DNA from 3 places in the Cupriavidus sp. HE11 genome. Region 2 is predicted to be linked to each of the others. Evidence: predicted binding sites of a transcription regulator. Region 2 holds the regulator's gene; each other region holds the start of a gene.
The links. Region 2 encodes NrdR, which represses ribonucleotide reductase genes. Its sites were predicted from a motif close to CACNANATNTNGTG; they were not measured.

Region 1 (3,971 bases), on a different replicon from region 2:
GGGCCGGTCATTGCGCGCTCAGCCCTGGCAACGCTGCTCGTGGAAGAACCGGCGCTCGGCATGCTCGCCCTTCTTGCCGATATTGAAGCTCTCCACGGGCCGGTGGTAGCCCATCACGCGGGTCCAGACCTCGCAGGGCTGGCGTTCATCGTCGCGCAGGTCGGCGGTGTCGGCCGTGTTGGCGGAGAAATGCTGGGAGACGGAAAGATCGGTCATGGCATGGCTCGTCGGGTTGGAAAACGTCGGTAGGAAATGGCGGATGCAACAACTCAGGCTGCCTGCTGCGCCCGCTTGCGCGCGAGGATGTCCTCGTCGCATCTGGGGCAGAAGCGGTGTTCGCCGGCCAGGTAGCCGTGCGTGGGACAGACGGAAAACGTGGGCGTGACCGTGATGTATGGCAGCCGGAATGACTCCAGCGCCCGGCGCACCAGGCGCTTGCAGGCGTCGCCGCTGGACAGGCGCTCGCCCATGTAGAGATGCAGCACGGTGCCGCCCGTGTATTTCGACTGCAGCGTCTCCTGGCGCGCCAGCGCCTCGAACGGATCGTCGGTGAAGCCCACCGGCAGTTGCGACGAGTTCGTGTAGTAGGGCTGCGTGGGCGTGCCTGCCTGCAGGATGCCGGGCCAGCGCTTGCGGTCTTCGCGCGCGAACCGGTACGTGGTGCCTTCGGCCGGCGTGGCTTCGAGGTTGTACATATGGCCGGTGGCTTCCTGGTATTCGACGATGCGGCCGCGTACGTGGTCGAGCAGCCGTACCGCCATGGCGTGCCCGGCATCGCTCGTGATGTCGTGCGCGTCGCCGGTGAAGTTGCGGATCATCTCGTTGAGACCGTTCACGCCCAGCGTGGAGAAGTGGTTGCGCAGCGTGCCCAGGTAGCGCCGTGTGTATGGGAACAAGCCCTGGTCCATCAGTTGCTGGATGCGCTCGCGCTTGGCCTCCAGCGTGTCGCGGCCGATATCGAGCAACGTGTCGAGCCGTGCCAGCAGGCCGGCTTCGTCGCCGCGATGCAGGTATCCCAGCCGCGCGCAGTTGATGGTCACCACGCCCAGCGAGCCGGTCTGCTCGGCGCTGCCGAACAGGCCGTTGCCGCGCTTGAGCAGTTCGCGCAGGTCCAGCTGCAGGCGGCAGCACATCGACCGCACCATGTTCGGCGTCAGGTCCGAGTTCACGAAATTCTGGAAATACGGCAGGCCGTACCGGGCGGTCATCTCGAACAGCCGCGCGGCGTTGTCGCTGTCCCACGGGAAGTCGGGCGTGATGTTGTAGGTAGGGATCGGAAACGTGAAGACGCGGCCCCTGGCATCGCCCTGCGTCATCACCTCGATGTACGCGCGGTTGATCATGTCCATCTCTGCCTGCAGGTCGCCATAGCGGAACGGCATCTCCTGGCCGCCGATCACCGGCACCTGATCCCTGAGGTCATCGGGGCAGGTCCAGTCGAAGGTCAGGTTGGTGAACGGCGTCTGCGTGCCCCAGCGCGACGGCACGTTGAGGTTGTAGATCAACTCCTGGATATGCTGCTTCACCTCGGGGTACGCCATCGCGTCCTTGCGGATAAACGGCGCCATATAGGTATCGAACGACGAGAACGCCTGCGCGCCGGCCCATTCGTTCTGCATCGTCCCCAGGAAATTCACGATCTGCCCGACCGCGCTGGACATATGCCGGGGCGGCAGCGCTTCCACCTTGCCCGGCACGCCGTTGAGCCCTTCGTGCAGCAGCGTGCGCAGCGACCAGCCCGCGCAGTAGCCGGACAACATGTCCAGGTCGTGGATATGCAGGTCGCCCTCGCGGTGCGCCGCGCCGGCCTCGGGCGCATACACGTGCGACAGCCAGTAGTTGGCCGTGACCTTGCCAGCCACGTTCAGGATCAGCCCTCCGAGCGAATAGCCCTGGTTGGCGTTCGCGTTGATACGCCAGTCCTGGCGGTCCAGGTATTCGTTGATCGACGATTCCACATCCACCGTCGTCCTGCCCACGGCCATTTCCGACATCGCGCCCGCCCTCATTCATACAAGATATGGGGCAAATTCTTCCACGCTGCACTACATGTAGTTTTGGCCTGGATCAAATGTCGATATCAGGGGTATTTGCCGGCCGCCAGGCGAAATTGCGCCAAAGCCATTACCATGGCCGCTTTCGCCCACAAAACGACAAGCTCATCACGATGACCGTTCTGTCCGACTTCCCGATTACCGGCAAATGGCCGGCGCAACATCCCGAACGCCTGCAGCTGTATTCGCTGAATACCCCCAACGGCATCAAGGTATCGCTGATGCTGGAGGAAACCGGGCTGCCCTACGAGCCGCACCTGGTGCGCTTTGACAAGCACGACCAGACCTCGCCCGAGTTCCTGTCGCTGAACCCCAACAACAAGATTCCCGCGATCATCGATCCCAACGGCCCCGGCGGACAGCCGCTGGCGCTGTGGGAATCGGGCGCCATCCTGGTGTACCTGGCGGACAAGACCGGCAAGTTCATGCCGGCCGATCCGGCGCTGCGCTACGAGACGCTGCAGTGGGTGATGTGGCAGATGGGCGGAATCGGCCCGATGTTCGGCCAGGTAGGCTTCTTCCACAAGTTCGCGGGCAAGGACTACGAGGACAAGCGTCCGCGTGACCGCTACGTGGCCGAATCGAAGCGGCTGCTGAACGTGCTGAACGAACGGCTCAAGGGCCGCCAGTGGATCATGGGCGACGACTACACGATCGCCGACATCGCCACGTTCCCGTGGATACGCAACCTGCTGGGCTTCTACGAGGCCGGCGACCTGGTGGGTATCCAGGACTTCCCCGAAGTGTCGCGCGTGCTGGCGGCCTTCGTGGCACGCCCCACCGTGCAGCGCGCGGTCAATATTCCGAAGCGGCCGGAATAAGGCTGGGCCGCAACAAGCGGCCCTGCGGCAGTCAGCCCGCGAAGCCCAGCAAGGCGCTGATGGCGGCGGCTTCCTCGCGCACCGCGCGGCCAGTTGGCCCGTCGATCGCCGGGTCGAAGCCGCCGGTGGCGCCCAGCGCGGTCAGCACCGCGCAGACCCGGCCGGTGTAGTCGCGCACCGGCGCCGCCACGGCGCTGATGCCCTTGAGGTTGGTATCGCGCACCGCCGCGCAGCCCTGCTTGCGCACGGGCTCGCGCAGGGCGCCCAGCGGGTCCTTCGCATCCAGGTCGGCCCGCTGCACTGGCGTCAGCGCATCGAGTTCGGCGCGGGCCAGCGCCTGCACGTTCGAATCGTCGAGCATCCCCAGGAACACCCGGCCCGTGGCCGACCACAGCAGCGGCATCACCGACCCCACCCGCACATTCACCGTCACCGGCAGGCCCGGCTCCTCGATCCGCACGATGGTGGGCCCCTTGTTGCCCATCACGGCGATAAAGCACGTGACTTCAAGCCGCTCGCGCAGCCGTACCAGCGAGGCTTCCGACAGCCGGATCGGGTCGGCCTGGCGCATCGCGGCCAACCCGATCTGCAGCGCCTCGATGCCCAGGTGGTACTGCTGGGTGTTGGCTTCCTGCGCGACAAACCCCTCCTCCATCAGGCTCACCAGATAGCGGTGCACCTTGGCCGGACTTTCACCGATCTGCCCGGCAATGGCGGTCAGGCTGGCGCGCCCGCCCAATCGGGCCAGGGTCTTGAGCACGGCCATGCCGGTTTCGGCGGCCTGCACGCGCTGGCGGCGTTCGCGGGGGCGCGAAGCGAACTCTGGAGAGTGATCGGTAGCGGTAGTCATGGCGCCCGAGGTTAACCCTCATTCATAGATTACGCAATGCGTATATGATTTACGCAAAATAGGCCAACCACTATCCGGCCGAATACCAAGGAGACAACCCGATGCCCCGCTTCCAGCCCCTGGCGCTGCTTGCGCTGTCCTTTGCAGTGGTCACCGGCGCACATGCCGCCGATATGTGGCCTGCCAAGCCGATCCGCTGGATCGTGCCCTACCCGGCTGGCGGCGGCTCGGACTTCCTGGCGCGGA
Region 2 (3,971 bases):
CTTCGCCGCGATCCAGAAGGAGAATCAGCGCCAGGAAGATCATATCGAGCTGATCGCCTCCGAGAACTACACCTCGCCGGCAGTGATGGCCGCCCAGGGTTCGCAACTGACCAACAAGTACGCCGAAGGCTATCCCGGCAAGCGCTACTACGGCGGCTGCGAGTACGTCGACGTGGTGGAGCAGCTGGCCATCGACCGCGTGAAGCAGCTGTTTGGCGCCGACGCCGCCAACGTGCAGCCGAACTCGGGCTCGCAGGCCAACCAGGGCGTGTTCTTCGCCATGCTCAAGCCGGGCGACACCATCATGGGCATGAGCCTGGCCGAAGGCGGTCACCTGACCCACGGCATGGCGCTGAACATGAGCGGCAAGTGGTTCAACGTCGTTAGCTACGGCCTGAACGCCCAGGAAGACATCGACTACGACGCGCTGGAAAAGAAGGCCCACGAAACCAAGCCGAAGATGATCATCGCCGGCGCCTCGGCTTTCGCGCTGCGCATCGACTTCGAACGCATCGCCAAGGTTGCCAAGGCAGTGGGCGCCTACTTCATGGTGGACATGGCCCACTACGCCGGCCTGATCGCCGCCGGCGTGTACCCGAACCCCGTGCCGCACGCCGACTTCGTGACCACCACCACCCACAAGAGCCTGCGTGGCCCGCGCGGTGGCGTGATCCTGATGAAGGCCGAGCACGAGAAGGCCATCAACTCGGCCATCTTCCCGGGTATCCAGGGTGGTCCGCTGATGCACGTGATCGCCGGCAAGGCCGTGGCGTTCAAGGAAGCGCTGCAGCCGGAATTCAAGGAATACCAGCAGCAAGTGGTGAAGAACGCCGCCGTGCTGGCCGAGACGCTGATCTCGCGCGGCCTGCGCATCGTGTCGGGCAAGACGGAAAGCCACGTGATGCTGGTGGACCTGCGCGCCAAGCAGATCACCGGCAAGGAAGCCGAGAAGATCCTGGGCGACGCGCATATCACGGTGAACAAGAACGCCATCCCGAACGATCCGGAAAAGCCGTTCGTGACCTCGGGCGTCCGCCTGGGCTCACCGGCCATGACCACGCGCGGCTTCAAGGAAGAGGAAGCCCGCCAGGTGGCCAACCTGATCGCCGACGTGCTGGACAACCCGCACGACGAAGCCAACATCGCCAAGGTTCGCGAGCAGGTGGCAGCGCTGACGCGCCGCTTCCCGGTCTACGGCTGATCGGACGGATGGATGGATCGCCCCGCGCGATCTGAAGCGTATCTATAGTTAGTACGCACCAACGGCGCCGCCCTCCCCTGGTCGGCGGCGCCGGTTGACCCGCCACAACCCCGCAGCAGAACTCAAAGATGCAAAATGCGGGCTGGCATATTTCTTCAGGTGGTCAGGCATGAAATGCCCCTTCTGCGGTCATTCCAATACCCAGGTCCTTGACAGTCGCGTCTCCGAGGACGGCGAAGCCGTGCGCCGCCGCCGGCGTTGCGAGGCCTGCGACCGCCGTTTCACCACTTACGAGCGCATCGAGCTCTTCTTTCCGGCCATCGTGAAGAAGAACGGCTCGCGCGTCGACTACTCCCGGGCCAAGCTCAAGGATTCGATGCGGCTGGCCCTGCGCAAGCGGCCGGTATCGGCCGAGGCCATCGACGAAGCCATCCTCCGCATCGAGGAAAAGCTGCTGGCGCTGGGCGAGAAGGAAATCCCGAGCAGCCAGGTGGGCGAACTGGTCATGCGCGAATTGCGAAAGCTCGACAAGATCGCCTATATCCGCTTTGCTTCCGTTTATCGAAGCTTCGAAGATGTGTCTGAATTCCGCGACGTACTGGACGAGTTTTCGACCCCTACCCCACGAAAGGGGTAGCCACTTCCCTAGAAAAGCTGTCTAATCTGCACTGACCTCCTTCGGGTAAGGAGGCAGGCGGACGAGCGCGCGTTTAAATCGCATAGAAACCAAGCGCTGCAACATGGCAGCGCCGCCACGCGGAACCAGGCCCAGCAGAGGTCCGGACGCAACAGAATTCCAGCGCGCCGCGCAAAGAACAAAAAGAACTGTCGTTTTTTTGGACGGGAGTTACAAATGGGTCAGTCTTTCTGCCGAGAGGCAGCGGGCTTGCTGACGCCTTTGCTGTCTACGCCTGGGGTTACCGCCGGCGTTGTAGCAGATGCGCCAGGGGCTGTTCACACGCGTGCAGGCCAACGATGCCGTCGGCGGCGCGCCAGCGGGGTCACGCTGATCGAGTTGATGGTGGCCATTGCGGTGCTGGTCGTGCTGGCCGCCGCAGCCGCGCCGAATTTCAAGTCATTCCTCCATAACAGCCGGCTGTCGGCCGATGCCACGCGCCTGTTCGCGGACCTCGAACTCGCCCGCAGCGAAGCCGCGCGCCGCAACGCCACAGTCACGGTCTGTCCGCTGGACACCGGCAACACCTGCTCCGACGACTGGACGCTGCGCCGCATCGTGTTTGTCGACGCAGACAACGACGGCACCTACTCGAACACCGAAGAGCTGATCCGCTACAGCGATCCGTTGCAGGCCACCACGGACCTGACGGCCGCCAACCTCGGCGACTCGCCAAACCGCGTGCGCCTGCGATCGACGGGCAGCTCCAACACGCCCACCGCAAGCTGGAAATTCTGTGAGCGCAACTCCACGGAAGCCGGGCAGACAGTTTCCATCACCGGCAGCGGCCGGCCCTCCACCCAGCTGCAGTCGACGTGTTCCTGACGCCATGACGCCCTATCCCTCCCCTACTCCGATGGCGGATCGATGCCGGCTGTCGCGTGCGCGGACTGCGGCGCGCGGCTTTTCGCTGATCGAGGCGCTAGTCACGCTGGTGGTGCTGTCGATCGGCATGCTGGCGCTCGCCAACCTGCAGTTGCAGACACTGGTGGATTCGCGCACGGCGGCGATGCGCAACTACGCCGCGCTGATGGCCTACAACCTGGCGGACCAGATTCGCAGCAATGCCGTGGCCGTGACCAACGGCACCTTCAATGTGCCCACGGCAGAGCCGATCGCGGAGTGCTTTACCAAGGATGGCTGCACGCCGGACCAGATGGCCACCACCGCCTATGCCACATGGCTCGCGGACGTCCAGGAAAGCATGCCCGGTGGCGATGGAGTCGTATGCAAGGACAGCACGCCCAATGACGGCACCAGTGCGGCAGATGGCAAGAACGGCTGCGACAAGAACGCCAACGCACCGTACGTCATCAAGATCTTCTGGCGCGAAGACAGCGGCGCAACCCCACAGCTTTTCTCGACTGCGCTTATCCCATGACTACGCAAAACCGTCAGTTCCGCCGCCGCGCGGCCAGCGGGTTCACGCTGGTCGAGTTGATGGTCGGCATGGTAATCAGCATGCTGCTGATCCTTGCGGCCAGCTCGCTCTATATCTCGCAGCGCCGCTCCAACAGCACGCAGGGCGATGTGGGCGAGATCCAGGAAAACGCCCGCGCCATCGCCCAGCTGCTGCAGCGGCAGGCGCGCCAGATCGGGTATTCCGATTTCCTGTACACGAATAACGACTTCGCGAAACCCACGCTGGAAGCCACCAACGACGGTGGCGCAAACACCAGCGACACCCTGACCCTGCGCTATTACGGCTCTTCGAAGGCCGGTGGCGATCCGTTTGCAGCATCCGACGCCCTCACGTTTCCGCAAGCTGACGGCAGCTCGGTCGATTGCAGCGGAAATGACGTGAACGGCAACGTGCAGACCACCGAGGTCTATTCGATCGTCAAGGACGCCGATGGTGTTCCCTGGCTGCAATGCGAGGTCAATGGCACCGCGACACCGCTGTTCCGCAACGTCGAAGCGTTCCAGGTCCTGCTGGGCGAAGACACCGACAACGACCTGGTGGTGAACCGTTTCGTGCCGCCGGGGGCAACGTCGAACATGGACAACGTGCTGGCCGTGCGCGTGTCCGTCGTGTTGCGCGGCAATGGCACCACCAATCCCGACATGATCAAGACGGCCATCAGCCATTTCGGC
Region 3 (3,971 bases), 380 kb from region 2:
CGTCTTCTGCAGCTTGGCGTGGTCCAGCACGTACGTGCCGTCGGCCTGCTGCTTCAGGTGGGCCACCAGGTTCACCGAACCCAGGTTGCACACGGCGATTTCGCTTTCGTTCGTGTTCAGCGTGATTTCCGTGCACAGGTTCGAGCTATGCACCACGCCCACGTGCTGCTGCGGGCTGCGGATGTTGCACGGGTCCTTGAACGTGATCCACGGGTGGCCGGTCTCGAACAGCATGCCCAGCATCTTGCGCCACAGCTGCATGGCCGGCACTTTCTTGAACAGCTTCAGTTCGCCGTTGGCAGCCTTGGCTTCGTAGCCCAGGTAGGCCTGCTCGAATGCCTTGCCGACCTTGTCGTGCAGGTCCGGGCAGGTGGCCGGCGAGAACAGCGTCCATTCGCCGTTTTCCATCACGCGCTTCATGAACAGGTCCGGAATCCAGTTGGCCGTGTTCATGTCGTGCGTGCGGCGGCGGTCGTCGCCGGTGTTCTTGCGCAGCTCCAGGAATTCCTCGATGTCCAGGTGCCACGTCTCCAGGTACGCGCAGACCGCGCCCTTGCGCTTGCCGCCCTGGTTCACGGCCACGGCCGTGTCGTTGACCACCTTCAGGAACGGCACCACGCCCTGCGACTTGCCGTTGGTGCCCTTGATGTGCGAGCCCAGTGCGCGCACGTTGGTCCAGTCGTTGCCCAGGCCGCCGGCGAACTTCGACAGCAGCGCATTTTCCTTCAGGGCTTCGTAGATGCCTTCCAGGTCGTCCGAGACCGTGGTCAGGTAGCACGACGACAGCTGCGAGCGGCGCGTGCCCGAGTTGAACAGCGTCGGCGTGGACGACATGAAGTCGAACGACGACAGCAGCTGGTAGAACTCGATGGCGCGGGCTTCGCGGTCCTTTTCTTCCAGCGCCAGGCCCATCGCCACGCGCATGAAGAAGGCCTGCGGCATTTCGATGCGCACTTCGTCAACGTGCAGGAAGTAGCGGTCGTACAGCGTCTGCAGGCCCAGGTAGTTGAACTGGAAGTCGCGCGAGGCGTCCAGCGCGGCACCCAGGCGGGTCAGGTCGTACGTGGCCAGCTTTTCGTCCAGCAGCTCGGCTTCGATGCCGCGGGCGATGAACTTCGGGAAGTACTCGGCGTACTTCGTCGACATTTCAGTCTGGGTCACTTCGGCGCCCAGGATTTCCTTGCGGATCGTGTGCAGCAGGATACGGGCGGTCACCTGGCTGTAGGCCGGGTCCTTCTCGATCAGCGTACGCGCGGCCAGGATGGCCGAATCGTAGACCTGCGTCATCGGCACGCCGTCGTACAGGTTCTTGAGCGTTTCCTTCAGGATCGGCTCGGCGCTGACAGCTTTGCCAAGGCCGCTGCAGGCGTTGTCGATCAGCGCGTGCAGCGCCACCAGGTCCAGCGGACGGGTTGCGCCGTTGTCGGTCACGTTGAACGACGCACCGGCTTCCTGCACGCGGGCCACGGCCTGCGCGTTGGCCTGGGCACGCTCCTGCGTGCGCTTTTCGCGGTACAGCACGTAGGCACGGGCCACCTCATGCTCGCCCGAGCGCATCAGCGCCAGTTCCACGTGATCCTGCACGTCTTCGATATGGAAGGTGCCGCCGTTCGGGCGGCTGCGCACCAGCGCGCGCACCACGGACTGCGTCAGTTGCTCCACCAGCTCGCGCACGCGAGCCGATGCCGCACCCTGGCCACCGTTGACGGCCAGGAAAGCCTTGGTCACGGCCACGGCAATCTTGTTCGGTTCGAACGCCACCACCGAGCCGTTACGGCGGATCAGCTTGTAGTCCTGATACGAAACACCTGCAGCGGCAGGGCTCTGCTGCGAGCTACCGGCTGCTGCGCCACCAATTCCAGTTGCGCCAGTCACGCCGGTGGTTTGTTGTTCGTTTTGGGCCGTTTGCATGAGGTAACTCCGGTATTAACCCTGAAATGAATACTTCTGTTCTTGTACTGAGACGACAAAGTCCCTAGCAAAATGCGCTTTATAAGTCACTTGATTCAGGCCATGCCAGATGCGAACCAAACTGCTCGTGCGGACACTTTGCTAGGGACTTTCGGTACTGCGCCGGCCCACTAACCCATCTGCATTAAATGCCGCATGCTGCCGCGACGTTTTCTGCACTTCCGGGCCGGTCCCCCGGCGGCACCACTAGATGTTGTGGTGCCGTTCGAAACTGGGCCTAAGTATAGTGAAAAGAGACAGCATGACCAGTCTTGACAAGCGCGGCGTGGGGTCTGGGCGGTCCGGTGCGGCGGCGCCACATTCCCGCAAAGCGCGCTGCCTCAAGGCTTCGCGGCGTCACGTTCGGTGGCGCACAAAATTTCGAAAATTTTTTAATGGGAATGGATCACCGATAGGTGACCCAGGATGGGGCGCGCCTGCAACCGCCGGGGGCGCGATTGTAGCCGCCATTGCGCCGAAATGAAGCGGCGTTCACGTAACTGCACAGGTATTTTTCAGTGCGATGACAACCTGCGGGGTTCGGGGTTTTGTTGGCGCCACATTCACCGTCTTGAGGCCGCCGCGCGTTTTGCGGCGTTTGTGCAACACAGTGATTATCCCTACACAGACTGGGTCATCCGTGCCGATACGGCAGCAATTCCGCAGGCAGGTCCGCCTGCGTCGCGAACCGATGCCAGTCGAAATGCGGGCCCGGATCGGTCTTGCGTCCGGGCGCGATATCGCTGTGCCCGGCAATGCCCTGGATCGGGTAGGCGGCGCGCAGCGCGGTCACCAGCGCGGCGGCGGTGTCGTACTGGGCCAGCGTGAACGGCTGGTCGTCGGCGCCCTCGATCTCGATGCCGATCGAGAAGTCGTTGCAGCGCTGGCGTCCGCAGTACGCAGACTGTCCCGCATGCCACGCGCGCTGCGTGCAGGCCACGAACTGCACCAGCTCGCCGTCGCGGGCGATCAGGAAGTGGGCCGACACGCGCACATCGCGGATGGTCTCGAAGAACGGATGGCGCGACGCATCGAGCCGGTTCTGGAAGAACGCCTCGATGTCGCCGCTGCCGAACTGGCCGGGTGGCAGGCTGATGTTGTGGATGACCACCACGTCGAGCGGCGCGCCATCGGGCCGCGCATCGAAATTCGGCGACGGCACGTGCCGGGCGGCGGGCACCCAGCCTTCGGCGTCAGGCATGAAGTCGTGGGCGCCGGTAGCGTCACGCATCGCCGCGTCCCTCGCCCTCGGCCACCGATTCGCCATCGTCGGCGGCATCGCGGCCGTCCCGGCCATCGCGTTCGTCGCGAATACCTAGTTGCTGGATGCGGTACCGAAGCTGACGGAAGTTCAGGCCCAGCAGCGGCGCGGCCGCCGTGCGGTTGAAGCCGGTCTGGCGCAGCGCGCGCAGGATCAGCTCGCGCTCCACGGCTTCCAGCCGCGCAGGCAGGTCGATCGGGAAATCGAGGTCGGCCAGCGCCGCGCCCAGCGGGTCGGCCGCCACGCTGTCGCCCTGCCCGGCTTCGCCGTCATCCGCGCCTGGCTCGGGCGCCAGTTCCGGATTTGCGCCACCCGGTGCCGCAGCGCCGGCGGCCGGCCAGGTCATCGGGCTGCCCCAGGCGTGATAGCCGGCCGGTGCGGCCACGGGCGCGCCAGCCGGCATGGGCGACATGCCGGTCTGCAACAGGCTCGCGCGCTCCATGCCGGCGTCGAGCGGCCCAAGGTCGGCCACGGCGATTTCGTCGGTTTCCGCAAACGCGTAGGCGCGCTCCAGCAGGTTTTCCAGTTCCCGCACGTTGCCCGGGAACGGGTACGCCGTCAGCCGTTCCAGCGCGGCACGTGACAGCCGCTTGGGATGCGCGTCGCCATAGCGGGTAGCCAGGTGTTCCAGGATCGCGTGCGCCAGCACGGGTACGTCCTCGCCGCGCTCGCGCAGCGTGGGCATGCGCAGTTCCAGCACGTTGAGCCGGTAATACAGATCCTGCCGGAACAGTCCGGCCGCCACCATCGCCGCCAGGTC

Region 1: the regulator NrdR is predicted to act here: its motif matches at 2,044-2,057, upstream of ACOABP_RS27190 (ribonucleoside triphosphate reductase).
Region 3: the regulator NrdR is predicted to act here: its motif matches at 2,156-2,169, upstream of ACOABP_RS06490 (ribonucleoside-diphosphate reductase subunit alpha).

Annotation. Positions count from the first base shown of each region.
Region 1 covers NZ_CP184465.1:2,192,058-2,196,028, reverse strand. The annotation lists gene ACOABP_RS27200 (anaerobic ribonucleoside-triphosphate reductase activating protein) at 1-11, opposite strand, end outside; gene nrdD (anaerobic ribonucleoside-triphosphate reductase) at 19-216, opposite strand; gene ACOABP_RS27190 (ribonucleoside triphosphate reductase) at 270-2,009, opposite strand; gene ACOABP_RS27185 (glutathione S-transferase N-terminal domain-containing protein) at 2,168-2,875, shown strand; gene ACOABP_RS27180 (IclR family transcriptional regulator) at 2,907-3,725, opposite strand; gene ACOABP_RS27175 (Bug family tripartite tricarboxylate transporter substrate binding protein) at 3,827-3,971, shown strand, end outside.
Region 2 covers NZ_CP184464.1:1,022,150-1,026,120, forward strand. The annotation lists gene glyA (serine hydroxymethyltransferase) at 1-1,201, shown strand, start outside; gene nrdR (transcriptional regulator NrdR) at 1,371-1,838, shown strand; gene ACOABP_RS04800 (GspH/FimT family pseudopilin) at 2,055-2,702, shown strand; gene pilV (type IV pilus modification protein PilV) at 2,707-3,258, shown strand; gene ACOABP_RS04810 (PilW family protein) at 3,255-3,971, shown strand, end outside.
Region 3 covers NZ_CP184464.1:1,398,049-1,402,019, forward strand. The annotation lists gene ACOABP_RS06490 (ribonucleoside-diphosphate reductase subunit alpha) at 1-1,911, opposite strand, end outside; gene ampD (1,6-anhydro-N-acetylmuramyl-L-alanine amidase AmpD) at 2,585-3,181, opposite strand; gene ACOABP_RS06500 (sigma-54-dependent transcriptional regulator) at 3,174-3,971, opposite strand, start outside.